2 regions of the Gluconobacter sp. ESL1110 genome follow, and region 1 is predicted to be linked to the other one. Evidence: riboswitches for the same ligand, from Rfam matches in the RefSeq annotation. Region 1 holds a riboswitch; the other holds the start of a gene.
The links. Region 1 has a riboswitch for cobalamin ahead of AC3B6F_RS10115 (TonB-dependent receptor). Riboswitches for the same ligand answer to the same signal wherever they lie in the genome.
Positions count from the first base shown of each region.

Region 1 (15,831 bases):
ACTTTATAGCGGAATTCGGTTCATCAAAGGATATGGAAAATGATGCTGGCAATCTTCGCGGAGGATCTGATTCCGTCGTTCTTTCACTTTCGTTCCTGACCCTCTTTCTCGTTCTGACGGGGCTGCGTTCCATATGACAACAACCTTTGCCATTCTTCTTGCAACATCTGCGATCATTGCCGTGGTCGTCCTGATTGCGCGTTTTCGCCTGAACCCGTTCATTGTTCTCTTTAGCGTTTCACTTCTCCTTGCCCTCTGCGCCGGTATGCCTCCCAATCAGGTGGTGGCGTCTTTTGAAGCCGGTGCAGGACATGTCCTTGGGCATGTGGGAACCATCATTGCTCTGGGAACCATGCTCGGCAAAATGCTTGCTGAATCCGGAGGTGCGGACCGGATTGCCCTGACCATTTCAGAACGAGCCGGACGGCAGAGAATTGACTGGGCCATGATGGTGATCGGGCTACTGGTTGGTTTGCCGGTCTTCTTTGAAGTTGGCGTTGTTCTACTGTTTCCGCTGGCCTTCGTACTGGCAGCGCGAACCAACACGTCCATTCTTCGGGTGGCTCTCCCTATGGGAGCGGCGCTCTCCGTCACTCATGCCATGATCCCGCCCCATCCAGCGACACTTCTGGCGCTTTCCGCCTATCATGCGAATACAGGAACGACGATTTTCTGGGGGGTCATCCTCGGAACGCCTATTGCAGCCATAGCCGGCCCGCTTTTTGCGCGATTTATCAGCTCGCGTGTTCCCATCACCGAGACAAATCCGCTGGCAGAGCAGTTCGTCAGCCGCGAAATTCCTTCAAATCTTCCGGGCTTCACCATTACAGTCCTGACCATTACGTGTCCTGTCATCCTCATGCTGATCGGGTCTGCGGCTGATCTGTTTACGACGCCCAGGAGCGCGCCCAATACGTTCCTGCATTTCATTGGAAACACCGATATTGCCCTGCTGCTGGCAACAGTCATGTCCTTTTATGTTCTGGGTTTGGCGCGTGGTTTTTCCCGTGAGACAATCCTGAGATTCACCAATGAATGCCTCGGGCCAACGGCGCTCATCATGCTCCTGGTTGGTGCGGGTGGTGGCTTCGGGCGCGAACTGATCGACAGTGGCGTTTCAAAAGCCATCACGGATGCTGCTGTTAGCGCACATGTACCCCTTCTGGTTCTGGCTTGGCTTTTGGCAGCAATTGTCCGTGTTGCCTGTGGTTCATCCACTGTCGCCATGAGCACGGCTTCCGGTATCGCAGGCCCCATTTTGGCTCATTCACAGGGTGTATCACCTGAACTGATGGTGATTGCGACGGGTGCAGGATCTGTCGCTTTCGGCCCTATGAACGATGCCGGGTTCTGGCAGATGAAGGAATATCTTGGTCTGACCGTCCCCCAGACTATCAAGACATGGTCAGTTCTGGAAACGATTATTGCGGTTCTGGGGCTCCTGTTCTGCCTCGGGGCGTCCATGGTCATCTGACAGCATTGATTACAGATATACACAGGGAAAAACTCCACCATGAGTACCACTCTTTTCGATCTGACGGGCCGTCGTGCTCTCGTAACCGGCTCATCTCAGGGAATTGGTTTCAGTCTGGCCCAGGGGCTTCAGGCTGCGGGAGCCGAGATTGTTCTCAATGGTCGTGATTCTGAAAAACTGCTTGCAGCGGCCGAGAAACTGGGCGGTGTGAAAACACTCCCTTTCGACGTTACGGATCATGCTTCTGTCAAAGCTGCGATTGATCGCTTTGAGGCTGAAACTGGCCCGATCGATATTCTCGTCAACAATGCCGGAATGCAGCATCGGGCGCCTCTAGAGGATTTTCCGCCGGAGATGTTTCAGAAGGTTCTCCAGACAAACCTGACATCCATTTTCAATGTTGGTCAGGCTGTCGCGAAACATATGCTAGGCCGAAAGAGCGGAAAGATTATCAATATTGCGAGTGTGCAGACAGCCCTCGCCCGCCCGAATATTTCGCCGTACACTGCAACCAAAGGGGCCGTTGGGAACCTGACAAAAGGGATGGCCACGGAATGGGCCAGACATGGCCTGCAATGCAATGCAATTGCGCCTGGGTATTTTGATACCCCTTTGAATGCCGCTCTCGTCAATGACGCAGAGTTCTCACAATGGTTGGAGAAGCGCACTCCTGCCGGACGATGGGGCCAATTGGATGAACTGACCGGAGCCTGCATCTTCCTGGCATCCTCGGCGTCCTCGTTTGTAAATGGTCACGTTCTGTATGTGGACGGCGGGATCACCGTCTCGCTTTAAGAGAAGCTTATCGGCGCAGGAGCAGAGCCAGTAGAAATGCTGCGCCGATTGCTGAAATTACAATTCCGACTGGCAGTTCCTGAGACGGTAACAGACACCGGCTCAGGATATCTGCCAGGACCGTCAGCATCCCTCCGGCAACCATAATTGGCATGAAACTTCTTTTCAGAGCGCTGCCCCAGCGTGGACGAACAAGATGTGGAATAATCAGCCCGACAAAACCGATAGGACCACACAAAGCGACTGTCATGGCACAGCCAAAAGCGCAAACTACTAGAACACAAAGCCTAAGTTTCTGAACATGGATGCCAAGTGAAGCAGCCGTTTCTTCACCAGCCATCAGGGCATCAAGATCTCTGCGATAGATCAGAGCGCCCAATAAAACTGTCAGAAAACCAATACCGACGATGGGAAGTGCTGCCCACGACCCACCTGAAAAACTTCCCATCGTCCAGAAGAGCACGGATTGTGCCGTATTTCGGTCGCCCCAGAAAATCAGAAGGTTGGTCAGTGTTGAAAAAACAAATGAGACCGCAAGCCCCGAGAGTAAGACACGCTCGGTCGAAATCACACGATTTTTCTTTCTTCTGGCAGCAATCAGCAGAAGCAGAGTAGCCGTAGCAAACAACGCTCCTGTTGCAGCTCCAATTGCTGCCGTCCAAATGCCGAGCATGTCACCACATAAAACGATGACCGCAACGGCCCCTGTTGCTGCCCCAGAGGACAGACCAAACAGAAAAGGATCGGCCAGAGGATTTCGTGTTGCGGCCTGAAGAAGGGCACCTGCCCCGCCAAGCGTAGCCCCTGTTAGAAAAGCGAGAAAAAATCTGGGTATTCGTAATGACCATATAATGCGTGCAGCAATGTCATGACTGTAAGGCCCTGCCCAGAAAGCTACTTTTAACGTCTGCCAGGATAGCGACGCGCTACCAAGCGCAATTTCCAGAAAACAAAGTCCGACAATAACAGGTATGGCAACACAAAGACTATTTTTCCGGGTCATGGCTTAGTCTCGGGATGCAGAAATACGGATATTTTTTCAATGGCATCAATATTGGCTGGAGAAGGCGTCATTTCATCATAACGTACAGCCATAATACGATTAGCTTTTAACGCCGCAGTCTCAATCAAAAGAGGATGACTTTTCAAAAAGGCCAGGCTTTGTTCAATACCGCCGCCATAATCGACGATCAAAATAGCTTCTGGATCTCTGACAGCAACGCTTTCCCATGAGGCAGGCCCCCAGTTTGTCGGTAGATCTCTGAAAATATTTTGCCCACCTCCCAGATGCATCAATTCTGTCGCGAGGGCATATTTTCCGGCCGTAAAAGGACGATCCCGGCCGCTATCATAAAGAAACACGCGCACAGGAGGACGTCCTGCCAGCTGCTTCTGAACAGCTTGAACTCGTATTTTCCAGCCACTTACAAGGCTTTGAGCTTCTGTTGTGCGATCAAAAACCTGTCCCAAACGTTCTTCATCACCATACAGCAAGTCCAGCGTCGGAAGCGCATAGACCTGCCCCGCTCTCATGCAGCTCTCGGAGAGAACAAGTGTCGGAATACCCTGTGCGGCCAACGTCTCCGGTGTGACGTCCCCTCCCACGTGCATTCCGTAGTTCCAGCCCGCAAAGAAGAAATCCGTTCCAGCGTTCAGAAGCTGCTCAAGTGTTGGATAATGTGTAGCGATTTCCGGAAGATCGCCGAGTTCTTTCTCGAATACGGGTGTTCGCTTGTTCCAGCCAGAAATTCCGGTCACTCCCGTCATGAATGGCTGTAAGTGGAGCGCAAAAGCCATTTCTGCCATGTTGACATCATGAACGACGGCATGGGTTGGCCTATGCGTTATGGTTACTGGCTTACCGCAACTTTGGATCGTGACCGGATAAGAAAATGCGCTCTGAATACTCAGAAGCGTGCCCAGACCAAATGCTTTCAGACAGTTTTTCACGGCTGTATCGGTCTGAACAAAAGCGACACATGTCCATCGTCGAGCGTAACCTGATGCGCTTTCTGGTTAAATGCCAGCTCGAACATCGGCGAAAACAGAACCTTCCGGGACGCGTCATCCATAATCAGACGTCCCTCTCTCAACAGGAGCGTTCTATCTGCAAAATCAGGAACAAGAGAAAGATCATGCAAAACAGCAAGAATAGTCATGGGAAGCGTTCGAAGCAGGGTCAGAAGTTCTGAACGTGCGGATAAATCCAAATGATTGGTCGGTTCATCCAGCAGTAGGATACGAGGGGTTTGCGCCAGACAGCGCGCCAGCATAACACGCTGGCGCTCTCCGCCTGACAGGCTTCCCATGGTGCGCGGCATTAATGAACTGATACGACAATGATGAATGGCAGTCTGTATTGCGGCCTTCCCTTCAGTCGATGCTTCAATTCCTTGAAAGGGTAATCGGCCAAGAGCAACGTAATCAGAGACAAGAAACTCTGATGCAACATCATCGCTTTGGGACAACCATGCAATCTGCCGAGCGATTTCTCGCCGTGTCAGATTGTGGAGTGGTTGGCCAGCAAGTATGACGCAGCCACTGGAGGGTTTCAACAAGCCTGCCAGGAGTTTTAGCAAAGTGCTCTTGCCGGCACCGTTCGGCCCGATAATCGCAATATGTTCACCAGCCCTGACGGAGAAATCCGCCAGAGCCAAAGCCTCCTCGTATCCTAATCCTGTAGCCTGCAGCATGATGTCTGACACTGTCAGAAGCCGGCCTGAAGGCTGATGGAAAAGGATCGTGGGGCTCCGAGCATCACTTCGCTTGGATAGCTTGTGTCAGCCCATTGGATGAAGTGCTTGTTACCCACATTGTCAATCCGGCCATACACCGTGACACCACGATAAGCGTGCCATGCAGCAAAAAGATTAACCAGAGCATAATCTTTCAAACTCAGTGTGTTAGCATAATCTCCTTGACGTGCAGAGACGTATCTCATTCCTGCCCCAAGATCGACTGGCAGATCCGCGATGTGGGACCAGACACCCCAGAGATTGGCCGTCACCGCAGGAACATTCGGGACTTGATTGCCTGACGCATTCACGGATGCTGACGGATGGAAAGAGCCATATCGCGACCACGTGTATGCGACGTTTCCGGAGAGGCTCCAGTGTTTGCCAAGTGTCAGATCCCCCTGCCATTCCACACCACGAGATTTCTGCACCCCGGCCGTCGCAACGGTATCGACCCCTGTTGCGACCAGAACGCGGGTTCGCCGGATATCGTAGAGGGATAACGTCGAGGTCAGATGCCCTTTCCAGAACGATCCCTTGGCTCCTATTTCGCCCTGTCGAGAGCGGCTCAACTGACTGAACTGACCTTTGTTGACGAGGAAAATATTAGAGCCTGGTGGGTCCTCGGCGGTCGTATAAACACCATAAAGACTGATGTTGTCCGTCAGATCATAAACAGGACCAATACGGAAATTGGCAGGGTGGTAGGTGCCTTTGAAGCTTGTTCCCGCGTTAAAAGTCCCATTCTGCCTGTAATTCTGACGATCCAGTTTCAGCCAGTCATAACGGAAACCTCCTACAACCCGAAAGTTATCGCGGATTGTCAGCACATCTTCCATGAAGATACCGGCATCAACCATCGTTGTGGGTGACTTTGTGTAAGGATACTCGCCGGCAAAGCTACCCGTTTGCGTCCGTTCCGGACTGGCCAAAGAAACGCTGTCTGCATAATTAGCATCAGGAAACCCACGGTTTCGGATCAGCCGTACATAATAGGCATCCCCGCCGACCACGAGACGGTTTTTCATTCCAAAGAGATGGAAATCAAACTGTCCATCCACGGTGTCTCCAACCTGATGCTGGTTCATGTAAACATAGAACCGATCACGACCTACGCGTCCTGGAGCGATTGCGTTTCCGCTCGCATCTGTCTGGCCCGGGGTGCTGATATAGCTATAGGACTCAGCATTGTTCCATGTACGATTGGCATACACGACATAAGTTTTGTTATGAAAAGCTGTATTTACAGTGGGTTGCCACGTTAAATGCAGTGTGGGTGTTACGTTGACCGAACCTGCTTTGGCGTCCTTTGTATTGTAATATCGCCATAGCGAAGACCGGCTGACCCCAAGCCCTTTGGAGGAAGACAGCAAACCGCCGACCCCATCATGCACCTGAGAGAGTGGAACAAGAGGCGTTCCGTAATAGGTTGAAAGTCGATCCGTGAGATAGTCCACGCTCAGACGAGCTGTGAACTTTTTAGACGGATGCCAGAGCAATGTTGTCGTAAAATCGTTACTGTGCGGGTCGGCCCCTGCGACATACCCGTCTGAGGACGTGCGGCTGAAATCACTGCGGATTGCCAAGGTATCAGTGATGGGAACAGAGCCTCCAACACCTGCATTCCAGGTATTAAAGCTGCCATAGGACACAAGCGCATTCGCATGAGGACCATCGAATGCAGGGTCGCGTGTTCGCATGTCCACGGTCCCGCCCACAGCACCCTGCCCGTACAGAACGGATGATGGACCTTTAAGAACCTGAACGCTCTCTAGGTTAAAGCTGTTAAGTGGACGGTTCACCATGGTGGTTGGGCCATAATAGATCCCGTCCCGCAGGATCAGAACCTGATTTCCACTGAAGCCACGCATCATCATCTGGGCCGGACTTCCGGGGGAGCCGCCAGATGACACGCCCGGAGCACTATCGGCGGCCTCTTCAGCGTGAGCATAGCCCCGCTGCTCCATAACACTTCGCTGGACGACGTTGATGGTTGCAGGGTTATGCCGAACCGTTAGCTCAAGCCGTCCGCCAATTGCCGCTGTGTCTTTGAGAGACTGCATCCGGCCATGTGCGGTAATGTGCTCTTCTTTTACTTTTGTTTCGGTATTCCGAACGTCTTCCGTCTGGGCAAATGCTGGTTGGAACACAGTGAGTGCCGCGACAGGCAGGGCACCAACAAAACTCTTTTTCCTCATGGATAACGCAAACTTCACTCAACAATGCGTCACTACGATGAGTGAGAGAAGAAGACTCTCACTGCGTCCGGTGCACCCCGCCCTTCCGCTTCGTCTGTAACCATTTTCGATGGCAGGTCTCCTGGCTCGCGGATCAATGACAGGTCACAAACCTTCCCAAAGCAGATGCTTCAGTGGTCGGGCGTAAAAGCCTCTGTGTGATCTGTCTCACCACTTACAGTTGCGGGGGCAGCCACAGCATTTCACTGCGTTCCCTTTTCATCCCCTCTCGGGGAACCATCCGTGAGCAAGGGACATAACCGAAACTCCAAAACAGTCAAACATATATGTTATAACATAACAATATGCTTTTTGAATTAAATTTAGTTTTGGTATTGCAATATTGATGAAGTGAGACAAACCAGCGCAGCAGACCTGTTCTGAACGATTCCCCTATGGGGTATATATATCAAACATTTTCCAAGGTTTATGATCCCCCTGAAAACTCTTGGAAAATCGCTTCGCAACACCTCTATATTGAAAAAACATTTAACTTTCATATTGCTCTTTTTGAGAATGAGTATCATTTCCAAAAATAGTTCGCAGAAATATATGTAACATTCCCGCGAACACTCACTCTTGCTGGAGGTAGTCAGACCATTCCATGAAACCTGTCCTGTCGGGTTCCTTACCCCGGAAGAAGCTTTATCCTGCGTTGTTCACAGCTTTTTTGCTGTCCGGGTCATGGACTGGCGCATTTGCCGCTACGTCTGACGATACTGGGAAACCTGAAGACGGACATAAAAAACTCCTTCCCACGGCTTCGACCAAAACCCCTTCCGTTCACCAGGGCAGCAAAACACAAGCACATTCAAACGCTCAGGACGACAACGAGCCGCCCGGAAGCATCGAACAGCTTCTTGTGGAAGGTCACCGCAAGGATGCATCTACGGATGGGACCGGCACCTATACTGTCTCGGCTGTTTCTACGACCAAGATGCTGCTTAAGCCCATGGACGTTCCTCAATCCATCTCGGTGCTTAGTAGCCAGCAGATGAAAGACCAGAATCTCAATACGGTTGATGCTGCCCTCAAACAGGTCGCTGGTGTCAACGTCAACATGTATGGAGATGGAACTGGCGGATACACAGCGCGTGGATTTACTCTGCAGGCGCGGTATGACGGCGTTCCATCCATGGGGGGACTGACCCTCAGCCAGCAGTATGATCTGGCAATCTATGACCGTATCGAGGTTCTGCGCGGACCAGATGGCATGCTACAGGGCTCCAGCACACCTGGTGGTAGCGTCAATTTCGTGCACAAGCGCCCAACCAACGATTTCCAGGGAAATGCCTCGTTCTCTGCCGGGTCATGGAATAACTATCACGCCACACTGGACGTGGGTGGACCCATCGCACATTCAAAGATCATCTCTGCACGTCTCGTATTTGCAGGGACTGATCGCAATCAGTTCTACAACAACGCCTACGACCGTCGGTGGACGATTTATGGCGTAACAGATGTCCATCTGACCCGCCGTGACACACTGACTGTTTCAGTCACGTCCCAGACCAACGATACAACGCGCTATATGGGGCTTCCCCGTGCCAGCAACGGTGCGGATTTGAATCTGCCAACCAGTACCTTTGTTGGCGCTAACTGGGGGAAATCCGAAGTACCCATGACGGAAGTAGAAGCTCAACTCGAGCATCTGTTTTCACATGGATGGCGCGGGCGCATTAACTATCGGCACCGAACGGCTGATACAACGCTGCAATATGCATACCTCAATGCCTATAACGCTACGGCCCGAACCGGAAATTTTGTCGTCGCCAATACTCGGTATGACGAAACCAATGATGGCCTGGATGCCTATGTCACGGGGCCAGTGCATCTTTTCGGGCAGCGACATACCCTGATGATGGGCGCCAATTATGACCGCTACGTCTATGAAGGTGGCGGAGCCAGCGTAAATTCCCGCAGCTATGCTGCGCTGGGAGGAATTCCGCTGACGGCCTCAGGCTCTATTCCATCCCTTGCGCTTCCTACGATCAGCAATCGCTATTGGGAGCCCTCGACCCAGTGGGGCGTGTACGGCCAGGCACAAATCAAACCGATTTCACCTTTTGCTATTCTGATTGGCGGTCGCGTTAGTGGTTACGTCAGCAAGACGCGTCGTATTTCCCCAACCGTTGGCACAACCAGCACCGACATTGATCAACAAGGTATTCTGACCCCTTATATCGGCGGCGTTCTCCATCTGCGTCCAAACGTCACGGCTTATGTCAGCTATGTTTCTACCTTCTCCCCGCAATCAGCTTTCGACACAACGGGGCGCCTTGCCCCTGTTCGAGGCAATCAGCTTGAGGGTGGTATCAAGGGTGAGTTCTTTAAAGGCCATCTGGGCATGACCCTGTCAGGCTACAAGATCATCCAGAAGAACGAAGCAATCTACAACAGTACGATTGGTGCCATCTGTGGGCCGGGTGGGGTGGATGACTGTTATGTCGCTACCGGAAAGACCCGCAGTCAAGGTGCTGAAGCCGAACTGATTGGTCGCCCGCTGGAAGGATGGGACATCAACGCCAGCTACACATATAACGACAACAAGATCGTCAATAATGGCAATGCGACCCAGGCCGGCCTGACCTATGCCGGGAACTCACCCAAGCACTTGTGGAAGCTGTGGACGCATTATCGCTTTGAACCTTATCATGGGGCACAGAAAAACATTTGGAGTATCGGAGGTGGTCTGAATGCCCAGACCAGCACTTTTGGTACCAACCGCACCGTCACTCAGGGCGGCTATATCATTGGATCTGTTCAAGCCAGCTATCAGTGGAACAAATATCTGTCCCTGTCTGCAACATTGAACAACATCGCCAACAAACGTTACTACCAGCGCCTCGGTAATCTTTACTACTATAACTACTACGGAGAGCCGAGAAACTTCATGTTTACGCTCCGATCAAACTTCTGACGCCGGCTTTAGGCTGCTCTACAAATTGACTGAAACACACCGTGGCTCAAAGGATACGGAGGCACGGTGTTAAGCGCCTGGGGAGCAGTTTTCTCTGTATGTGTGCCTGTCCCTACCGTACCGGGATCGGTCTGCTTGGACCACATCAACAGCATGATGAGAGCTGCGAGAACGATAATAATTGTTAGAAGAACCCAACGTTTTTCCATGATCTTTCTCCGGCTGCCGCTGGAACACGAGGCGTGTGCAGCCCTCCATGGAAGAAAACACTCGGGAGAGATAAGTTTTCTTCACACAAAAGAAAATAATGCCTCTTAATCCAAGATAGCCTTTTTCCATGGGTGTACGCTTGGAGCAGATCACATAGACGGAGAAAGTACCATGTCAGATCTCGCGACATGATACTCCACTCCCCGGCGACCACGCAGATATCCTTTATCGTTGCCAAAGGATGAAAGGCGCCTCCAGAGGAACGCACAGACCGTCAATAACGGGTATTATACGAAGCGTATAATCAGAGATTTCTCCCTCCAGATTCACATCTGTCTCGTAAGCGATCCACCCATCCTGAAGATCTTCAGTTCGATGGAGAGGTACGATTCGCACCTTCTCCTCTATTGGCTCGGCATAAAGCTGAACATCAAGCAGTTTTGGATCGAGCGTTCCGGGATGGATGAAAGCATGAGTAGATTTGCCATTATCTTTACCAGAAATGACCACTTCTCCAATCCGAAGACTACTCCATCCTGCCTGAAGCATTTTACTACGATCAAACGCATCCTTGGCAGAGGCGTTATTAATCTGATGCCGCTCTCTGTAGCGCTCTGACAGAGGCAGATAGAACGTCTCCGTATATTCGCGAACAGTGCGGTTTGCAGAAAAATGCGGTGTCAGACGAGCCATGCTCTCCCGGATTTTGGCGGTCCAGGCCCGAGGAATGCCTTGTTCATCCCGCTCGAAAAACTCTGGCAAAACGTGCTCTTCCAGCAGTCGATACAGCTCCTGCGCATCCATATGATCGAAAGCCGGGTCCCCTCCATGCTCCAACCCATCCCCCAATGCCCATCCGACTTCCGGAGTATAAGCTTCCGCCCACCATCCGTCCCTTTCAGAGAGATTCAGGCCACCATTCACCAGAACCTTCATGCCGCTCGTGCCGCTGGCTTCCCACGGACGACGCGGCGTATTCAGCCAGAGATCTACGCCCTGGACCATCTTCTGTGCGAGAGCCATATCGTAATCCGCCAGAAAGACGACTTTGCCCACGATATCCTGACGCTGACAAAAGTTGACCCAGCGCGTAATCATGGCCTGCCCCTCCATGTCTTTGGGGTGAGCTTTTCCAGCCAGAATGATCTGAACAGGGCGGTTTTCGTCTTTCAGAAGTCTGACAAGCCGTTCCTCATCATGCAGAATAAGATCCGGCCGCTTGTAAGTCGCAAATCGTCTGGCAAACCCGATCGTAAGTGCGTCTGGCCTGAGAGAGGGCGTTGGCAGGCACCATAGCCCATCCTCTCCGACAGTACATTGTCGGGAGGGAAGCTCTTCGGATAACGCCTGAAGAAGACCACGCCTTGAGGCGCATCTCATTTGCCATAAACTTTCTTCGTCCAGATGACGGACAGCCTCTCCCAGTCCTTCGAGCGTTCCCTGCCAGCGTCCCTTCCCCGCTATTCTGGTCCAGAGATCATCCGCTGCAACAGAATCCCACGTAGGCGTATGAACACCATTGGTAACGAAGGAAACCGGAACTTCCCTTTGTGGCCAACGAGGAAACAACGGAGCAAAAAGAGAGCGACTTACCTCTCCGTGCAACTGGCTGACACCATTCACGGCACAACTGCTTTTCATGGCCAGATAGGCCATGTTGAAGAACTCATCCGTATTCTCGGGATTGAGTCTCCCGAGGGCCAGAAACTCCTGAATGGGGAGGCCGAGACGCTCTTCCGAATAAAACGTCAGATGGCTTTCGATGAGTTTAGGCGGGAAAAGATCAAATCCGGCAGGAACAGCGGTATGGGTTGTAAAAAGTGTCCCGGCCCGAGCGATAATTTGTGCTTGTGAAAACGGAATATTCAGGTCTTCTGCAATGCAGCGGGCTCTTTCCAGCGCGGCGAAGGCTGCATGCCCTTCATTCAGATGGCAGATCTCTGGTCTATGTCCGAGAGCATGGAGAAGCCGCCAGCCTCCAATACCCAAAACCATTTCCTGACGCAGTCGAAGTTCAGCATCGCCTCCGTAAAGCTGCGTGGTAATGCAGCGAATGGCGGGAGGGTTGGAAGGGTCATTCGTATCCAGAAGATACAGGGTTGCCCGCCCAATGACGGCCTTCCAGGCACGGAGCCAGATTTCCCCCGTCGCAGTCTGGACAGATAGGCGAAACCATTCGCCGTCAGGCGTTAGAACGGGCTGAATAGGGAGATGAGCGGGGTCATTAAAGGGATAAAGGGCTTTCTGCGTGCCTTCAGGCGTAATTTCCTGCCGGAAATACCCTTGTGCATACAGGAGCCCTACCGCGACAACTGGTACACCCAGATCACTGGCGGCTTTGAGTTGATCGGCGGCTACATTTCCCAACCCACCTGAATAAATGGGAAGAGCCTCGCTAAGCATGAATTCCATGCTGAAATAGGCGACTTCAGACAGACTGCTTTCCGGGTATTTTTGAGTAAACCAGGTACGCCGTTCGAGTTCGTACTTCCGTCGCGCCATACTGGCTTTTATCAACGCCTTGGTGTCAGGATCACTCAGAGCTGCTGCAAGGTCTGATTTGGGTGTCCTGGTCAGCGTAATCCAGGGATTGCGCGTTTTTTCCCAGAGGTCAGGATTGATACTTTGCCACAGAAGATCGGCTTCATGGTTCCAGGTCCAGTGAAGATCCAGTGCGAGAATTTTCAAAGCTGTTTCTGTCGTCCGTGATGGACGGGATGATGTTGCAGTCATTAGACCGGAACTCCCATGGCTTTTGCCTGAAGGACATTGCCTCACGCAAGCACGTTGACCAGAAGTATAACGCACCAAAGCCAAAGAAAGACGCTTTCAGAACATCACAGACATACTTCGTGATGTCATGCTTTATTCCCAGAAAGAAAATCATATTTTTGACCATTTGCGGCCAGTTTCTCTCCAGTAATCAAGTCACGAACTACACAACGTAGGACTATTCTTGAGCGCGATTTTTCGCAGCCAGAAATGCGTAAAAGCTATTCCTGAGAAGAAAAACAGAAAATAACGCATTGTGTTCCCCCCTTTCAGAGGTGATCATGAAGCACAAATCTGTCAGATATATGCGGGAACCGTGGCAAACGTGCTTCCGTGCGTGAAAGTTTCTTTTTTAGAGTGGGAGAAAACAACATGTCGCTTGGGGTTATTATTGTTATTAGCCTTGTCGCCGCCCTGTTTATTCTGGGACCAATTCTTGTCGCTGTTGGCGCAGCGGCCTGGATCAATGATCGTTTTTTGACCCGCAAGTAGTTTCAAAATCTGATTTTTCAGGAGGAAGAGAGAGGGTCTGCAGACGCCAGTGCGTCCGGTAAGAAAGAATGTTCCAGCTTGTCGGTGCGACATCCATTAGATTTTCCCAAGTCACATCCAATCCAAGACAGGCCAGAATCAGGAGCCGGACGATATCGGCGTCCGCCATTACCGCCACTGTCTCATCTTTTGTCTGGATCTTCCGAAGCCACTGCACCACGCGATGATAGACCATGCTACGGCTTTCTCCGGCCGGCGGCACAAACTTCGGATCATGAAGCCATTTCTCCAGATCTTCTGCTGAAATTGTCTTCAAAGGGCGTCCGCTCCACGCTCCATAATGACGAGAACACAATTCTGGGGCGACCGTAACTAGCTGTCCGATAGTTTCTGCCAGTTGTTCTGCTCCTTCTTGTAAAGTCCCGACAACCCATTGATCAGCCGTCGGCCAAGCGAGCTTTCGTAGCTCTGAACAGTCTCGCAGCACCTTCCCGTCAGGGAAAACGCCCTGTTTTAGACTTGGCAACATCGGCAATGCGAAACAGAGAAGCTTCATCTGGACCCGGACGCCCAGTCAGACAGGGCTCTTTCCAGTCGATGCCACTCTTCCTCATTGCGGGGTACTCCCAGCCTCAACTCGACGGGGCGCTGGGGGAAAACGCGCGTTACAATCCCTCTTTTGCACAGGAACATCCAAAGTTCAGACGCCTGTTGTGTGTAAATCAAAGTAAACAAACGCGTTGATCCATACACAGACAGTCCAGCGCTGGTCAGAGCGGCGTTAAGCCGTGTCCTGTCAGCATCAAGGCGCTTCCTGATACGAGCAATCCATGCCGTATTGGTGAGCGCCTGATACCCTATGGTCAGTGCGGGCGCACTGACAGCCCAGTCCCCCATAAATGTGCGCATTTGATCTGCAAGCTTCTTGGAGGCCACCAGAAAACCAAGCCTTATCCCTGGCAATCCGTAGCTTTTCCCAAAAGATCTCAAAATGATCAGGCTCGGAGAAGGAAGAAGAGAAACTGTATTTTCTTCTTCAAAATCTGCAAAAGCCTCGTCCACAATCAGATAAGATCCTGATTTGGCACATCTTTCTGAGAGTTTACGAAGATATGCAATCGAGAGGTAGCGGCCGTCTGGATTGTTAGGATTGCAGAGGACACAGACCTGATTCGGCTGATCAACAGCGTTTTCAAAACTGGAACAATCCGTCACAATTGAAACGTCTGCGCCTGCCTTACGCCAGGATTGCTCATGTCCAGAGTATGTCGGGCCAAAAATCGTGACACGTTTAGCCTGCAGGACCACTGGCAACAGTGCGATAAGCATCTGTGTTCCTGGCCCGGCAACGATCATATCGGAAGATGCAGCGCCGTAAGCTTGAGCAGCAGCCCGCCGGAGCGCTTCTTCTTCTTCCGCTTCTGGTAATCGTGTCCAATCCCCTATCGCCGCCTGATCGACAGGGTAAGCGTAAGGGCTGATCCCGGTTGAAAGATCCACGAAGGGCTGCGGCGCTTCGGGAAAAGATCGCATGACCTGACGAACCTGCCCGCCATGGGCTGGCATATTTTTCAGCATGGCGGCGGTCATGTTAGATCACGGCATCCGGATGAAATATGCAGGTCCATGAGCGTCTCCTTTCTCTCCCACACGATTTCCGTTGCCTGTCTCGCCTGCACAACCGAGGCCGTTTTTGGCTATCCGGCTTGGCTGTTTCGTCTGATCGGCCATCCCGTGACGTGGGTTGGCGCTCTTATCGCCCGACTGGATCATCGGCTCAACCATTCCAATGACACTCCACGGCGTCAAAAACTCAAAGGTGTCATTGCTCTTGGCCTGCTGGCGTCCCTTCCTGTCTTGATTGTCTGGTTGTGTCTCAAGCTTTTGAGCCTGATCGCCACTTCTCTGGAAATCCATATTCTGGAAGGGTTCGTCGCAAGCACCCTTATTGCTCAAAGATCCCTCTGGGAACACGTCCGCGCCGTTCTTTATAGCTTGAAGCTCGAAGGCCTGGCAGGAGGCAGGAAAGCTGTCTCCATGATTGTAGGGCGTGATCCCGAGCAACTGGACGAAGCCGGTGTAATCCGGGCAGCCATCGAAAGCCTGGCTGAAAATTTCTCGGACGGGATCGTCGCACCGCTATTCTGGGCGGCACTTGGTGGTTTGCCTGGAGTTGTGGCCTACAAATCTATCAAT
Region 1 covers NZ_JBYLUK010000008.1:311,467-327,297, forward strand. Annotated here, with positions in the region: gene AC3B6F_RS10090 (GntT/GntP/DsdX family permease) at 134-1,474, shown strand; gene AC3B6F_RS10095 (SDR family oxidoreductase) at 1,514-2,269, shown strand; gene AC3B6F_RS10100 (FecCD family ABC transporter permease) at 2,277-3,272, opposite strand; gene AC3B6F_RS10105 (ABC transporter substrate-binding protein) at 3,269-4,219, opposite strand; gene AC3B6F_RS10110 (ABC transporter ATP-binding protein) at 4,216-4,962, opposite strand; gene AC3B6F_RS10115 (TonB-dependent receptor) at 4,977-7,202, opposite strand; cobalamin riboswitch at 7,297-7,498, opposite strand; gene AC3B6F_RS10120 (TonB-dependent siderophore receptor) at 7,846-10,161, shown strand; gene glgP (alpha-glucan family phosphorylase) at 10,597-13,104, opposite strand; gene AC3B6F_RS10130 (histidine phosphatase family protein) at 13,607-14,191, opposite strand; gene cobD (threonine-phosphate decarboxylase CobD) at 14,188-15,225, opposite strand; gene cbiB (adenosylcobinamide-phosphate synthase CbiB) at 15,262-15,831, shown strand, end outside.

Region 2 (15,831 bases), on a different contig from region 1:
GCACAGAACGCGGGCAGGGCTCATGACGTCAAACGCCAGGCTTTTGGCGGGGATGACGGATGCGAGTTCCTGGAGGCGACGCTTGTGCGGCAGGCCCTCGGCCAGGCGTCAGGCGACACACTGCGCATGACCATCACCCCGGAAACCCTAGAATTTCTGGCCTGACCGGCCGTCCTTGAAATCCTTCAGGAGAAGAAAAATGTCCGATGCTACGCCTGCCATGGTGTCTGCGGGTCCGCAGTCGCGCGACCAGATCTGGGCCTCGGCCGTGGCGGTGGCCGCTGACAGTGTGGAGCAGCTGAGACGCTGCGACGTCGATCGCGTCGTCTCCCTTGTGGACGCGGCGGATCGCACCGCACTGACGGGCTGGCTGATCGCGCGGCGGCCCGATCTTGCCGGCGCTGTCGCGCAGGCTCTGTCCGCGCTCGCGCAGGAGGCCACCGCATGAGCCTGCTGTTGCCACACCTGCGGCGCGTCCGCATTGAGGCCGAGGGCCTGACGGCCACCCAGTGGAGCTCACCGCAGGACAAGGCGAAACTGGCCAATGCAATCCTCGCCTTTGTTGCGAAAGGATTGCCGGAGGAGGGGTTCAGCAAGGCGCTGTACCAGCGCGTCAGCCAGATGTGGGGGTTTATCGCCTGCTTTAACCGGAACGGCTTTGCGGGCCGGTATTTCAGCTCGACGCAGGGGCGTCTCGCCTTCCTCGATCAGATCATCGCGCGTGGCGGGATCGGCGATCCCGCCTGGACCTGGTCCGACGTGGAAAGCCGGATCGCGGCTCTTCTGGTCGAGCATCAGGTACTGGACCTGTACCGCGCTGAACTGCGCCAGGAGACTGTCCGAGGCGAACAGGCGCTGTTACGCAGGCTGATCGACCGTCACGGCGTGCCGGCTGATCATGCCGGCCGCATCTCACTGGCTCCGGCGTTGGCTGCACCGCTGTCCCGGCAGCAGCCTGTTCAGATGGGTCTGCTCTGACACGTTGCGCTGTCCGTGACGGCGCAGGAGTCCGGATCGTCGATCAGTCCCTGAACGACCTCCCATCCGCCCAGAATATTCTGGGCCGTCTCCCAGGCGACGATCTCGGCGCTTAGCGCCTGCGCAAGATCGTCATAGATGCCGTCGCGCTGCGGATCTTCGATCTCGCGCCGCTCCGCCTGTTCCGTGAGGGACCGTGCGTCGGAAACCCGGGCCAGTGCCCGACCGACCAGAAGCGTCAGCCAGTCAGACGCCATGCGCTGACGACCCTCCCGCGTGTCGGGCAAGGGCGTGGCTCCGAAAATCTGTCGCGCCCTCTCGCGTCCGAACGCGCGGAGGCGCTCAACCTGTCGGGGCGGTGTCACGGCCCGGATTTCGGCAAGCGACCGCAACTGCGTCTCGGGCAGGATTGCGTCGGTGAGCGCGTCCAGGGTCGGCGCACGACGCCGCTCCTGGGGAAAGCGGATCACCGTGGCGGTCTGATCTGTCTGTGCACTCATCGGTGTCCTCCTGTCGTTGTGCGGTAAGCGTAAAGCGCGCCACAAATAAAAGTCAACAAAAACAATAAGATACCGGACTCATTCGGCCTTCCCGGATACCTCTGAGGGCAGAAAAGAGACGCGCGCGAAAGAGAAAGAAGAGGGAGGGAAGGGGCTCTCATGGGGCAGGCGTCGCAGCAAGGGTGCGTCGCTCCGCTCCCGGCGCACAGCGCCGCCCTTGCCACGCCGCCCGCCCCACGAGGCTGCCGATCGGGAACGAAATAAACCGAGAGAGGCAGAGCATGTCCAAGCGCAGGAAAACAGATCTGACAGCAGCCCGTAAAAAGGCAGAGGTCTTTGGGCCGGATACGGTTCTCTTCGCAGATCTTCAGATTGACGAGACGTTTTGCGTGGCCGGTGCGGAGTTGTCAGGCGTGTACCGCAAAGTGCGCCGCAATCATTACCGGCATAACGGAATGCTCTGTTTTGCGAGTGATGGCATGGCCGTAAAGCGCGCTCCCCTGCCTCGGACCGGGAACTGAGACCAGCTCTTCCGATCCTCTCCTTCCTCCACTGACATCAGGGCCGCAGCGCGGCCCGCATCCGGCAAAAAAATACAAGAAAGGAACCGCATCGTGCAGGTCCAGACCCTCACAGCTTCGTCCAGTTTTCTTCCCGCGCCTGAGGCGCCCATCTTTCACCGCGCCGTCTCGGCAGGCAAGACCATTGGCCGCGCACGGCGCTTTTACGCGGAAGCCGATCACCTGGTTGATGACGCGAATGACGATCGTCTCGGGGCGGCGTTACGCGCCGCACTGCGCCGTGACGCCAGCGCCGCCCATCGTTCGGCACAACGCACGCTTCTGAGTGTCTCCCATTGACAGCCCTGATCCTTCACTCACAACAGGCCGTGTCATCCTGGCATGCACACCACAGGCATCCGGGAGGAAAGGGAATGGCGATGCGACACCATAGAGCGGGGCTTGCCCTGAGCGCCCTGTTCTGGGCCACCGCAAGTCAGGCGGCACCGGCCGGGTGCGCCGAGTTTGGCGGAGACGGCCAGCTTCCGGTTCTGACCAGCGAGGCGCTTGGGCAGCAGACCGTGCTTCTGTGCAATGACGCCTTTGCTGTCCTGCATTCGGGGATCAGTCATGGCCCCCTGTGGACGGCAGAGCATCTGACCGAAGAAGACCTGGAACGCAGCATGCAGATCGGCCGGGTCGTCCGGTTCTTTCATGCCGATCCCCGTCTTTCCTTTGAGGACCGGGCCGAGCTGAGCGATTACCGCGCGTCGGATTATGACCGCGGCCACATGGCTTGTTCGGGGGACGAACCCAGTCTTCAGGCTCAGGAGCAGAGTTTTTCGCTCGCCAATGTGGTTCCCCAGACCCCGGAACTGAATGAAGGCATCTGGACGGGCGTGGAAATGGCAGTGCGTCGTCTCGCACAGCGCGAAGGCGAGCTTTACGTCGTGACCGGTCCGGCATTCGGAGCGTCGGTCAAGACCATCGGATCGCATCGGGTTTTTGTGCCCTCTGCGACCTGGAAGGCTGTTTACGATCCCGCCGAGGACGAAGCAGGCGCATATTTCTGTCAAAATAGCAGTCAGCCAACCTGTACGATCATCAGCATCGGCGCGTTGACCCAGGCGACGGGGGTAAACCCCTTTCCATCCCTGCCTGATGAGATCCGTCAGACGGCCATGAAGCTGCCTCGCCCCCTGAAAAGTCCTTATGCTGTTCGCATCCGTCCTGCTTCCGGAAGCCCTGTGCTGGAGACCACACCATGAGTTTTATTCCTTTCCTGGACGCAGGCGAAAGTGTTCGGATCGATGACCTGACGATTGAGAACGGCACTGAGCGGATCGCCCTGTACGGACGCCTCGAAATTCGAAGGGACCGGATCGGCCTGCAGGATATTCAGGCCCTGAAGGCTCAGATCGACGCCATTGCGCGCGAGCTTGAAGGATCGGCCCATCTTCCGGATCGCGCACGCGTTGCTCGAGAGGACAGCGTGATTCCAAACCCTTTTGCGGACCGGGACTGTCCTGAAGGTGTGGAGTGCCACAAGCCTCACTCCGGACAAGACGACCTTCCACCCCAGCTTCCTCCGCGCCCTTCGGTTGCTCCGTGCAGCCGCGTCCCCTGAGAAGGCATCGTGTCCTGCGCTGCGTTTGTGACGGACCTGAAAGTGTCGGGACGAAAGGCGTCGCTGCGCTTGCTTTCGCCCCTTTTGCCTCCGGCACGGGTCGAACGAAAGGCTTTTTAAGTATTCGTTAAGTTCGTGGCGATGATGTTTGTATATGGGCAAGTCACGGCAAATAAAAACCGATTAAACCCGCAGTAAACCGCCGTTTTTCCTTGCAATACTTACGGATCTTTCCTAAATTAAACCCAGATCACAGGGGCGTTGAGGCCGGTTCTGACCGTTGCGCCGCCCCGAAGCGAGAAAGGATGACGATCATGGCACGCTTTGAGCCGTTCAGACTGTCTGATGACGACCGGACCGACATTGTCAAAGGCGTCTCCTGTGCTCTGCTGCTTGAGCGCCATGGCTATCTTCTCGACAAGCCCGAAAGCACGCGGAACGCTCTGAAATACCGTGCGGGCAAGGGTGAGACGATTATCGTCAACCATGAAGGCCGTGGCTGGTGGGATACGGGATCGGATGAAAAGGGGGATGTGTTCTCCCTGATCCAGCGCCTGACGCCCGGTCTGAAGTTTCGCGATGCCTGCCGTGAGCTGGGTCAGCTGGTGGGCATTGAACCGAAGGGGGCAGAATACGTCCGCGAGCGTCAGGCCAAAACGCCAGACGTTGCTCCGGCCGAGCGCTGGCAGGCCAGGAAGGAGCTCAAATCCGGCACGAAGGTCTGGGCCTATCTCACCGAGGAGCGCTGCCTTCCGGAATGGGTTCTGCGTCGGGCCATCATGACCGGCTGCATCCGGGACGGCTATCACGCCGCCTGGTTCTGCCACCGGGATGCCGCGGGAGCGGTCTGCGGTGCGGAACTGCGCGGTCCGGACACCAAGGGCATCTGTCTGTCGGGTACGGTCAAAACGCTTTTCCGGTTCCAGCCCGGCCTTGGCCGCACGGTCCGTCGGCTGGTGGTGAGTGAGTCCGCCATTGATGCCCTGTCCTACGCCGCCCTCGACAGCGAGCGCACCCGCGAAACCCTGTACTGCTCGACCGCAGGTGGCATGGGGCCGGAGACGGTCGAAGCCCTCACGGCCGAGCTGGCTGAAATGGCAAAAGATCCGGCTGCCGTTCTGGTGGCCGCAACCGATCATGATGACGCCGGCAACCGCTATGCCGCGCGCCTTGCAGAGCTGGGCCGCGAAGCCGGTGTCCGCGTGATCCGCCGTATTCCCCACGGTGGCTGCAAAGATTTCAACGACGCCCTGAAGACTGTTGTGGCCGCCGCCCGCGCCGCCTGAGGAGAGACTGATGACGAATGACAAGGCACGACGGGACATGGAGGCTCTGTTTCCCGGACATGAGAAGAACGACGCCCTGAGAGCGGCCTTTCTGGCGCACCCGGATGCGGCCCATTATCTGCGCCTGATGCCAGACCTCGGATGTCGTATTCCCTGGGCTCTGGTGGCGTATGGTCCTCAGACGGAGCGGCGTCAGGGTCTCGTGGTTGGCGGACGCTGGAGTGCGGCAGGCTGGGATCTCTCCGGACGCATCGTCCTGTTTGTTCAGTCTCCGACCGGAGACAGTGGGTTCCTGACCTGCCGGGCGGGGGAGCAGCAGCTTGTCCTGATTGGCACCGTTCCCGGAAGCACGCCTCATCCTGACCGTCCGGATGCCGTCACACTTCTGGGACATGTCGCAGAACTGACCGCCGCCTGGCATGCCGATGCCGAGACAACCCGCGTGTGGCATACCTGGGCCCTGCTGCACAATCAGCCGCCTTTCCCGCAGACCTACGCCGAGATCGCGTTCGGCGGTGACGTGCTGCGCGGTCTCGTGGTCGGGGGGACGGTTCTGGCGGACGGGACATGGGACTTCGGGCAGGAGTTTGACCTGATGGTGGAGCCGGACGTCATCCTCAGCCTTGATGGCCGCCGTGCGACGCGGTGCGATGTTCTTCATGGCACCCGGGAGCAGGGACGTGGTCGTGGATAATCATCTCTCAGGATTGACCCCCTCCCAGGCAGACGCCGCGCGTCAGACAGGACCGGTTGTTGTTCTGGCGGGTGCCGGGACCGGAAAGACCAAGACGCTTGTGGCCGGTATTGTCGACCGCGTCGTCAAACGCCGGATGTCGCCCGATCGCATTCTGGCCGTGACCTTTACCAACAAGGCGGCCGGGGAGATGAAGACGCGGATCGCAGCGGCCCTGAACATCGCGCAGGCCCCGTACTGGGTGGGCACCTTCCATGCGCACGGACGCCGTCAGTTGCGGACCGATCCTGACATTGCCGGGCTGCGTCCGGGCTTCGACGTCTGTGACAGCGAAGACAGCACGAAGATCGTGCGCAGACTTCTGGAAAAGGCGATTGAAGCAGGCGTCATGAATGCCGATGACGGAGAGACGTTTCGCAAGCGTGTGAAATCCGTCAGCTCGCGCATCGCCATGCTCAAGGAAAACATGGTGCTTCCCCCGGATGCCGTGGCCTGGGTCGAGGGACGGATTGCGACGGATGCCATCACCGAAGGCGATGACATCATGGTCTGGCGGGATGCGGCCGTGCTCTATCCTGCGTATCAGGCGATGCTGCGCGAAAGCAATCGCGCGGATTTTGCAGACCTGCTGCTGTGGCCTACCGTGACCATGCTCCGCGACGAACGCTACAGACGGGACTGGGCGGATCGGTTTGACTGCGTGCTGGCCGATGAGTTCCAGGACGTCAATCGCCTCCAGTTTCTTTGGCTGAAATGCCTGTCCAAAGACCACAACGAGCTCTTCGTTGTCGGCGACGATGCGCAGTCGATTTACGGCTGGCGTGGGGCCAATGTCCGGATTATCCGAAGCTTTCTCAAGGAGTTTCCGACCGGACGCATGATTGCCCTGGAGCAGAACTTCCGCTCGACCGGTCATATCCTGTCAGCGGCCAACGCAGTCATTTCTCACGACACCAACCGGCTGGAGAAAACACTGTATACCGCGTCCGGAGATGGGGAGCCAGTGGATATTCTGCGGCATACCGGCAGTCAGGACGAGGCCTCCGGGATTGCTGCCGAGATCGGACGTCGTGCCCTGGAAGGCGTGCCTTACGAGGAGATGGCGGTGCTCTATCGCTTCAACCATCTCTCCCGGCTGCTGGAAGAGTCTCTGCTGCGCGCAAGGATCCCTTACGAGCTGGTCAATGATACCGCCTTCTGGCAGCGCGGCGTGGTCAAGGACGCGCTGGCCTTCCTGCGTCTGACATGTTTTCCGTATGAGCGGCAGTCAGACGAGGCCTTCCGTCGGATCGTCAATCAGCCCGCCCGGGGGATCGGGGCCAAAGCCATGGCGACATTCGAGCAGGTCGCGGATGACGAGGCGATCTCGCTGTACGAGGCAGCGGAGCGCACGGTGCAGGGGCGCACTGGCAAAGCTGCTGACAAGCTGCGCGGCTTCCTGGACGTGATCCTGAAAGGTGCCCGCAGTGACGAGCCCAGTCTGGGAGAGCGTCTGAGGGTTCTCGTAGAAGAGAGCGGGTATCTCGCGATGCACCAGGCGGCCGGGGAAGACGGACGCACGGCGCTGGAAAACCTGCACGAGCTTCTGTCACTCGCAAATGAGTTCAGCTCGGTAGAGGAACTGTTTGACCATGCGGCCCTTGGTTCGGAAAGCTGCGACGATGACAGTGTCGGTCGGGTCAAGCTGATGACCATCCATGGCTCAAAGGGCCTGGAGTTCGGGCATGTCTTTCTGATCGGCTGGGAAGATACGCTGTTTCCGTCGCGCACGAACATCGACCCGGCTGAAGAACGCCGACTGGCCTATGTCGCACTCACCCGCGGCCGCCAGCGCGTCAGTGTGTCCTGGTGCGAGTTTCGTCGGGGCGAGCAGGCCAATCCGAGCTGCTTCATCGACGAGATCCCGCTCCAGGCGCGGCGGGATGGTTGGGGGCGCAATCTCAGGCGCCGTCCCGCGTTCCAACGGGGAACGGTTTTCAATCGGCAGGCCCAGAGAGAGGCGATGGGGTTCTGACCACTCACGTGCTGCGACTGACTTGGGGGGAAAGCGGTCCGGCCGCTTTGGAGCGCCCGGACAATATTTCCAGCCGTTCGCTCGACAAGCTGTGACAGCTACGCCCCCCCATTGCCGAAATTAAGAGCTGTCGCTTGGCTTCTCTGAAGCGGACATCGAATGTAGTGCTCACATCTGGGCGGGCAGCACAGACGCCGCCTTGCGCTCGCTATATCTGTCCACGAGATATTCAGCCCTATCGCGCAACAGCCAGGTGAGGCGCACCAACTCCTCCATGACATCAACCACGCGGTCGTAGAGGGGGCCGGGGAGCATCCTCCCTTCGTCGTCAAACTGCTTATAGGCCATGGGGACGCTAGATTGATTGGGGATGGTGAACATCCTCATCCACCGGCCAAGAAGACGCAGCGTATTGACCGCGTTGAAGCTCTGGGAGCCGCCCGACACCTGCATCACCGCCAATGTGCGCCCTTGGGTCGGACGGAGCGATCCGACCTCGAGCGGCAGCCAGTCGATCTGGTTCTTGAAGACACTCGTGATGGCACCGTGCCGCTCGGGGCTGCACCAGACCTGCCCCTCAGACCAAAGCGACAGTTCTCGTAACTCGACGACCTTGGGATGCGTGGCTGGCACGCTGTCGGTGACTGGCAAATCGCGCGGATCAAAGATTCTGGTATCGGCACCCATAGCCTGAAGCAGACGCGCGGCCTCCTCGGTCAGCAGCCGGCTGAACGAACGCTCGCGAAGCGAGCCATAAAGCAGCAGGATGCGCGGTGCATGTGTCGCCCGTTCGCCCGGTTCCAGCCTGTTCAGATCGAGCGGTTGCACGATCCGCGCATCGGCCTGCGGGCACCCTTCAAGGGTGATTGATTCTTGCACGCCGGCTGTCATGCCACGGGCTCCTTCTCTGGTGCGTTGCGGTCACCGCCGCCCAGTGGGGCCTGCAAGTAGACTGTATCGAGCCACTGTCCGAACTTGCGCCCGACGGCCCGCATGCAACCGGCATGTTCAAATCCTAGCTGTGCGTGGAGCGCAACCGAGCTCGGTTCTCCTCCTCCCACGACCGCGATCATCTGGCGAAATCCCGATGCTTGTGCCTCGACAAGAAGCTCCGCCAGAAGTGCTTTACCGACGCCTTGCCTGAGATGGTTGTGATGAACGTAGATCGAGTTCTCGCACGCGAAGCTGTAGGCGGGGCGATCGCGAAATTGAGTTGCATATGCATAACCGACCACCTGGCTATCTTTTATCGCGATCAGAAACGGCCATTGGCGCGAGTGAACGGATTGGATCTTCTGGATTGTCTCAGCAAGCGTGCGAGGTTCGTAATCGAAACTCGCCGTGCCGTGCCGAACATGATGACCATAAATGTCAGTGATGGCCTCTGCGTCGTCGATCGTGGCGGGACGGATTTCCAAGGTAGGCATGGTCAAAGTCCTTCTGAACAATCAAGACGCGCCAAGGCGGGGAAGCCACAGGGCCAGCGCCGTCAGAGTAAGCAGCAACACAGGTGGCGTTATTAACAGTCCGACCCGCATATATTGCCCCCAAGAGATGCGGATGCCTTTGGTGGCGAGGACGTGCAGCCAGAGCAAGGTCGCAAGACTTCCGATCGGCGTGAATTTCGGCCCGAGATCACAGCCGATGATGTTGGCGTAAGCCATGAGGTCACGCGTGCCCGCCGGCAACCGCTGCGCCTGGTCGATAGACAGGGCTCCGATCAGGACACCCGGCATGTTGTTCATGATCGACGACAGGATGGCCGCCCCAAATCCGGTCGCGACAGCGGCAGGCCAAGCACCGTATGCGGCGAGTTCGGTCAATGCCGAAGCGAGATAGCCCGTCAGGCCCGCATTACGAAGACCGTAGACCACAAGATACATGCCAAGACTGAAGACGACGATCTGCCAGGGCGCACCACGAAGTACTTTGGACAGCGAGATGACATGACCACGACCATCGCGATGCCACCGCCCTGCGATCGCCAACAGTACCAGCGCTGCGGTGGCGGTGACCGCCGACACAGGGATCCCGAACGTCGGCAGGAGGAAGTAGGCTCCAAGAAGGACGCCCAGCAACGGGAATGCCGCGCGGAACACTGCGTGGTCACGGATGACCGACGCGGGGGATTCCAAGGTGGTTACGTCGTATTCACAAGGCACGATCCGGCCAAAGGTGAGCCACAGCACGGCGAGCGTGGCACCGAGAGAGACAAGATCCACTGGCACCATGACGCTCGCGTAGTGACCGAAATGGATGCCGAAGAAGTTCGCACTCACAATGTTGACGAGGTTGGAGATCACCAGCGGCAGGCTCGTCGTGTCGGCGACGAAGCCTGTGCCCACGATGAATGCAAGCGCCGCTGCGGGCGGAAAATCGAGCCGGGCGAGAATGGCAACGACGATCGGCGTCAGCAGCAGGGCCGCACCGTCATTAGCGAACACTGCGGCGATCACGCCACCCAGCATCACGATGAGCGGGAATAATCTGCGGCCGTTGCCACCGCCCCATCGAGCGACATGCAGCGCAGTCCAATGAAAAAATCCCGCCTCGTCGAGCAGCAGCGAAATAATGATGAGGGCGACGAAGGTGAAGGTCGCGTCCCAGACGATGGGCCAAACCGTTGGGATGTCGTGCAAGTGGATGACGCCGAGCGCGAGCGCCACTGCTGCACCTCCCATGGCACTCCACCCGATGCTGAGCCCGCGCGGCTGCCAAATGACGAAGACGAGGGTGACGAGGAAAATGGCGAAAGCCAGCATTTGGAATCTCAGTTCTGCGCGTGCCGCCGCAGGCGCGAATGATCGCGCCGAGCGGAATGCGTCTCAGGAAAGGGCGGCCCTTCCGGCCGATCAGATCACGCGATGACCCTGGGCATCGATGACCCGTTCGCCGTCTTCCTTAGTGAAGGCGCCGCCCTGAGGTGTCGGAAGAATGTCGAGTACCGCCTCCGACGGGCGACATAGCTTCACGCCGAGGGGTGTCACAACGAGCGGCCGGTTGATCAGGATCGGATGCGCCATCATCGCATCCACCAACTGTCCATCCGACAGCGATGGATCTTCGAGACCCAAATCTGCAAGTGGCGTGCCTTTTTCGCGTAAAAGCTGCTTCGGCGTGAGACCGGCGCGGACGATGAGCTGCAGCAGCAACGAACGTGCCGGCGGTGTCTTCAGATACTCGACGATGTGCGGTTCAATACCTGCATTACGGATCATCGCCAGCGTATTGCGCGATGTGCCGCATTCCGGGTTGTGGTAGATCACGACATCGACCGGATGGTCTTCGCTCAACAGCATGGCATCAGTTCCGCAATCAGTGGGGCAGACAACTCTTTGCGTCCCGCGCAGCAGTCTTTGACGAGAAATAATGTAAGCTCGCGCAGGGTATCGAGGTTAGCGCGATAGACAATCAGGCGGCTCTGGCGTTCCGATTTCACAAGTCCGGCGCGGGCAAGGGACGTCAAGTGCACAGACATGGTGTTCTGCGGCACGTTGAGCCGGCGGGCGATTTCACCCGCAGGCAGACCGTCCGGCTCGTGGCGCACGAGCAGGCGGAAAGCATCGAGGCGCGTGTCCTGCGCGAGCGACCCCAGAGAGGCAATGGCGTCGATTTTTTCCATATATCCAGAATGACGGATATAAAGATCGAACGCAATCGCTTTTTGATCGAATTATTAGTCCGCTTTTCCAGCGAGACATCCGACAGCAGACACTCCGGTATCTGACAAACTGAGCCACAAGACACCGTGCTGCTGATGTCCGCTGTCGGGAAAGCTATTCGTTCGCGTGTATGGCCGACATGAGGCGGAATCAGCCTGTCTGCTTGTCACGCGCTAAGCGGACTTACCAGTTTCGCCTACATCCCAGACATTTTCTCCGCAGGTAAACTATTCCGCAAGCAGACGTCGCGCGAGCATACGGAATCACTGGAAACTATTCGTAAGCGCCTACGATCATGCATGGGAGCGGAGTAAATGATCTTGATTACAAAAACTCGCAAATCAAAAACCGTACTGCACCGAAAATCGTGCGGAGATTGGCTCCAGAGGGTGACCCGTCGCTCCGGATTGTATCGCTGAAGTAGGTGTCAGCCGATAATCATAGGCATATTGCGCGGCGTAGGCGTGTGTGTTGAAGGTATTAAAAATGCTTGCTTCCAGTTTGAGGGTTTTTGTGAATCGATACCCGATGTTCAGATTAACTTCCTGATACCCTTTCGAACGCAGGCTGTTATCTTCAACCAGTGGATAGCCACCAAGCCATCGAACCTGCAGGCCACCATACCAAGGCCCACGATCCGCAATAATACCGAAAGACCACACAAAGCTGGGCGCATTCGTTACATAAGGACCGTCAATTCCGTAATCGGCCAGGTTTTTTGCCTGATAGCGTGCCTTCGCAATAGACAGGTCAGTATTGAACTCAAGCCAGGTAAACGGATTGTATTGCGCGGAAAATTCAACCCCTTGTCGCCGGCTGGCTGGACCGGGGGACGTCACACCCGCATCTCCGTCGTAACTGAGTTCAGAGTCGAAATCGATGATGAAGGCTGCCGCCTGCACATTCAGATGACGGAGCGGTGTTGTTCTCACTCCGACTTCTCCACTGACAGCAGATGTCATGAGCGGCACCTTGACCGAGCCCTTGGTAAACTCATCCGAAGCATAGGATCCGGACACGGACCGGAAGTCATTGGAATGAAAACCCCGTCCTCCGCTCAGATAAAACTCGGTTTTCTTCCATGGACCAAAAATCAGGCTTCCCTTGGGCTGAAAAAGCCACTGGTGTTTTCGCGTCAGACTGCCATCCACCAGATTACTGTCCGTGCCGCCCTGATAATCTTCACGCAGACCAATGACCATCCTGAACCACGGCAGCCAATGCGTCGTGTTCTGGATGAACAGGCCTGCCGAACCCAGATTGATGTCATCGGCATTACAGAGATAGGGAGCCGTTGCTTCCAGACTGGACGGACAGGATGACAGTGTCACGCGTTGCCGCGTATGTCGCCGATCCACATAGAGAAAGTCATACCGGCCCTGTACACCAATCTGCGTGTCTGTCCTTACCCGTCCGATCCGATCCTGCCGGGAGTAAACGCTGCTGCCACCAACGGTTGTGCGGTTTTCATCCTGCTGCTGCTGATCGCCATTCACCGGATCATCCAGATAATGTGTGAAATTATTCCACAATGTCAGACGGTCATGCGAGACAAACGCGCTCGTCACCCATTTCCAGGCGTCATCGGCCAGACGATAATGACCCGACAGGCTATATCTTTCTGAAAACCCTCCATCCGTCGGATCAAGAGAACCATATCGACTGATCAGCCCTTCACTATAGGCGGCTAAAGGCTGATCGTTCGTGGCGCGCCATTGCCCACGATAAAACATGCCCGTGACATCAAAGCCGTTGAGTGTATCGCCATGCGTATAATGAGTGGCCGCCTTAATGCTTCTGGCATTGTCAGGATATTTCCATGGCCCATCCGTATGAGAGAGACTGAAAGCGTTGATCCAGCGATCGCCATTCGCAAGATGCGTTGTTCCTCCCAAATAGGCGCGATAATCTCCCAGTGTCCCGGCACTCAGGGCAAGCTGTCGAGGCACATCATCCGCGAGCTTCATATGATCTGACCCAGCGACGCCGAAATCCCCTACATCCGCATGGAATGGTCCTTTGGTATAATCCACGCCTGACAGCAGTTCGGGAATGAGGAAGTTGAGGTCTGTATAACCCTGACCATGCGCATTGCTGACGCCGTTGATTGGCATGTCATCAACGAAGGTGGCGAGATCCGTACCATGATCGAGGTTGAAGCCACGCAGAAGGAACTGGTTGGCTTTTCCTTCTCCGGAATGAGACGTTACCACCAGGCCCGGAACAGCTTCCAATATCTGCCCTACGCGGTAAGCCGGACGGAGTTGGATCTCCCGGGCGGTAATGGATCCTTCGCTCGCCGTCTCCGCTCTCCCCAGAAGGTTTCTGCGGGAAGCCGTGACGTTAATCTGTTCAGGCGCAGCCGTCAGAGGCCGGGTGGACACAGGTTTCGGGTCGCTCGTCTTCTCGCTTTTTTTAACTGACGAGGCTTCTGGGGCTGTCGCAAGTGCAGCGTCTGGAACGAGGGAGACGCTGGCCAGAACGCACGAGAGACATAGTCGAGAAATGGGTGAACGCGCGTAGGACACCAGCATTCGAAAATGAAACAGATTTCCTGGTCCATTTTTCGTCTTTGAAAACAGTACAGTCATATGAGCCCTGCTCATTATGACAGGAGCAGGACAAGTGCCTGCACGCCCGATTTTTCAGAGAAAACCAGAATGCCAGACACTGCCGTCCCGGACACCCCGCCGGTGGTTGAAAACACGCATGGCAGGTCTCCTGACTCATGGGTCAACGCAGCCAATCTGTCTTCCCGGAGAGGGGTCTCTCCAGTGACATACAGGCGATTGGCAACTCGCCATTTACAGTTGCGGGGGCAGCGTCGGCATCACACCGACTTCCCTCTTAGCTCCATTCCACCTGCTGGCAGAACAAAGAACCATACGAAAATACCAAAACTGTAACGACCTTGTCGTGTCAATCCTGATATTGAATATTGGAACTTTTAAAGCTTCCGAATACTCTTCTCCCGAAATAGATCAAGCCTCTATGGTACGATTTTTCGAAATCGCAGCAAATTCTATAAAATGCCTAAGGTAATGAATGTCGTCGTCTGCTTCACGACGGCCGAGAAAGATTTGCTTCGCAATCCCGTTTTTACCCAGCCTAATCGCATGAAGGCCATAACGGGACGCATGTTCTTCTACCAGCCAGCGAGGGAGAGCTGTAACACCTCGACCGTGTGCAACCATAACCAGCATAATATCGGTCGTTTCAATCTGCTTCTGCTGACGGGGCGCGACACCCGCGGGCTGCAGAAACTGCGTGTAGATATCCAAACGCTCCGAAGGCACAGGATAGGTAATCAGTGTTTCCCCGGACAACTGCTCAGGCGTAATTGACGTCGCACCGTAAAGTCTGTGACCGCGGCCGACGACAAGCACAAGTTCGTAATCAAACACTGGCGTGAAAGTAAGACCCGGTTTGTAAAGCGGGTCCGGGGTCACAAGAATATCGATCTCGCTGCTCAGTAAGGCTCCGATCCCACCAAACTGAAATTTCTGCCGGACGTCGACATCCACCTTAGGCCATCTCTCAAGATAGGGCGAGACGACGTTCAGGAGCCACTGGTAACAGGGATGGCACTCCATTCCGATGCGCAATATGCCTCGTTCGCCATTGGCGAACTGCTCCAGTCTTTCTTCTGCAAGAGAAAACTGCGGAAGAAGACGATTTGCCAGGGCCAGAAGCCATTGTCCTGCCTGTGTCAGAACCAGAGAACGCCCCTCACGGCGCCAGATCTTTACACCAAGCTGGACTTCAATCTTGCGAACAGCATGGCTGAGAGCGGGCTGTGTCAGGTTTAACCGAACCCCCGCCGCTGTCAGGGACCCTTCCTGTGCAACAGCCTGCACGATCATCAGGTGGTTACGTTCCAGAATAGCCATATGTCCCGATCCATGATTCGGTTTTATTTAATCATGGATTGATATCATTTCTCTTCATAAGACAAAACTCTCTGCCAGAGAGTTGCGCCTACATCCGGGGCGATCTGGAAGCATTTGGCTGAGCAGAGAGACCGCAGGTCTTTGCCCAGCCATTCGTTATCTCAGATCATCAGGCCGCAGAGGCTGTACCCATTAGATCGAGAGTTCGTTGCGCAGAATATCGGCTCCGGCGCCGAGAGCATTCAGCTTTGCCCTGGCGACATGACGGGGCAAAGGCGCCATACCACAATTGGTGGAAGGATAGAGCTTATCCGCATCCACAAACTGCAGAGCCTTGCGAAGCGTATTGGCCACGTCTTCAGGGGTTTCAATGATGTTGGTCGCCACATCAATCGCCCCGATCATGACCTTTTTACCCCGGATCAGTTCGATCAGATCCATCGGAACACGCGAGTTCTGACACTCCAGAGAGACCAGATCGAGAGTGGATTTCTGCAACTTCGGGAAAATTTCCTCATACTGCCGCCACTCGGCACCCAGACTGTTTTTCCAGTCGATATTGGCCTTGATGCCATACCCGTAGCAGATGTGAACTGCTGTTTCGCATTTGAGCCCTTCGACGGCTCGTTCCAAAGCCGCAACTCCCCAGTCATTGACTTCGTCGAAGAAGACATTGAATG
Region 2 covers NZ_JBYLUK010000009.1:15,037-30,867, forward strand. Annotated here, with positions in the region: gene AC3B6F_RS11925 (DUF3085 domain-containing protein) at 1-165, shown strand, start outside; gene AC3B6F_RS11930 (hypothetical protein) at 200-448, shown strand; gene AC3B6F_RS11935 (hypothetical protein) at 457-978, shown strand; gene AC3B6F_RS11940 (hypothetical protein) at 960-1,478, opposite strand; gene AC3B6F_RS11945 (hypothetical protein) at 1,760-1,999, shown strand; gene AC3B6F_RS11950 (hypothetical protein) at 2,093-2,338, shown strand; gene AC3B6F_RS11955 (DNA/RNA non-specific endonuclease) at 2,413-3,246, shown strand; gene AC3B6F_RS11960 (hypothetical protein) at 3,243-3,605, shown strand; gene AC3B6F_RS11965 (DUF3991 and toprim domain-containing protein) at 3,920-4,891, shown strand; gene AC3B6F_RS11970 (hypothetical protein) at 4,902-5,585, shown strand; gene AC3B6F_RS11975 (ATP-dependent helicase) at 5,578-7,599, shown strand; gene arsH (arsenical resistance protein ArsH) at 7,768-8,490, opposite strand; gene AC3B6F_RS11985 (GNAT family N-acetyltransferase) at 8,487-9,026, opposite strand; gene AC3B6F_RS11990 (arsenic transporter) at 9,048-10,361, opposite strand; gene arsC (arsenate reductase (glutaredoxin)) at 10,452-10,898, opposite strand; gene AC3B6F_RS12000 (ArsR/SmtB family transcription factor) at 10,889-11,221, opposite strand; gene AC3B6F_RS12005 (TonB-dependent receptor) at 11,603-13,645, opposite strand; cobalamin riboswitch at 13,956-14,162, opposite strand; gene AC3B6F_RS12010 (LysR family transcriptional regulator) at 14,243-15,151, opposite strand; gene AC3B6F_RS12015 (methionine synthase) at 15,344-15,831, opposite strand, start outside.
Region 2: another riboswitch for cobalamin. It lies ahead of AC3B6F_RS12005 (TonB-dependent receptor); the one in region 1 lies ahead of AC3B6F_RS10115 (TonB-dependent receptor).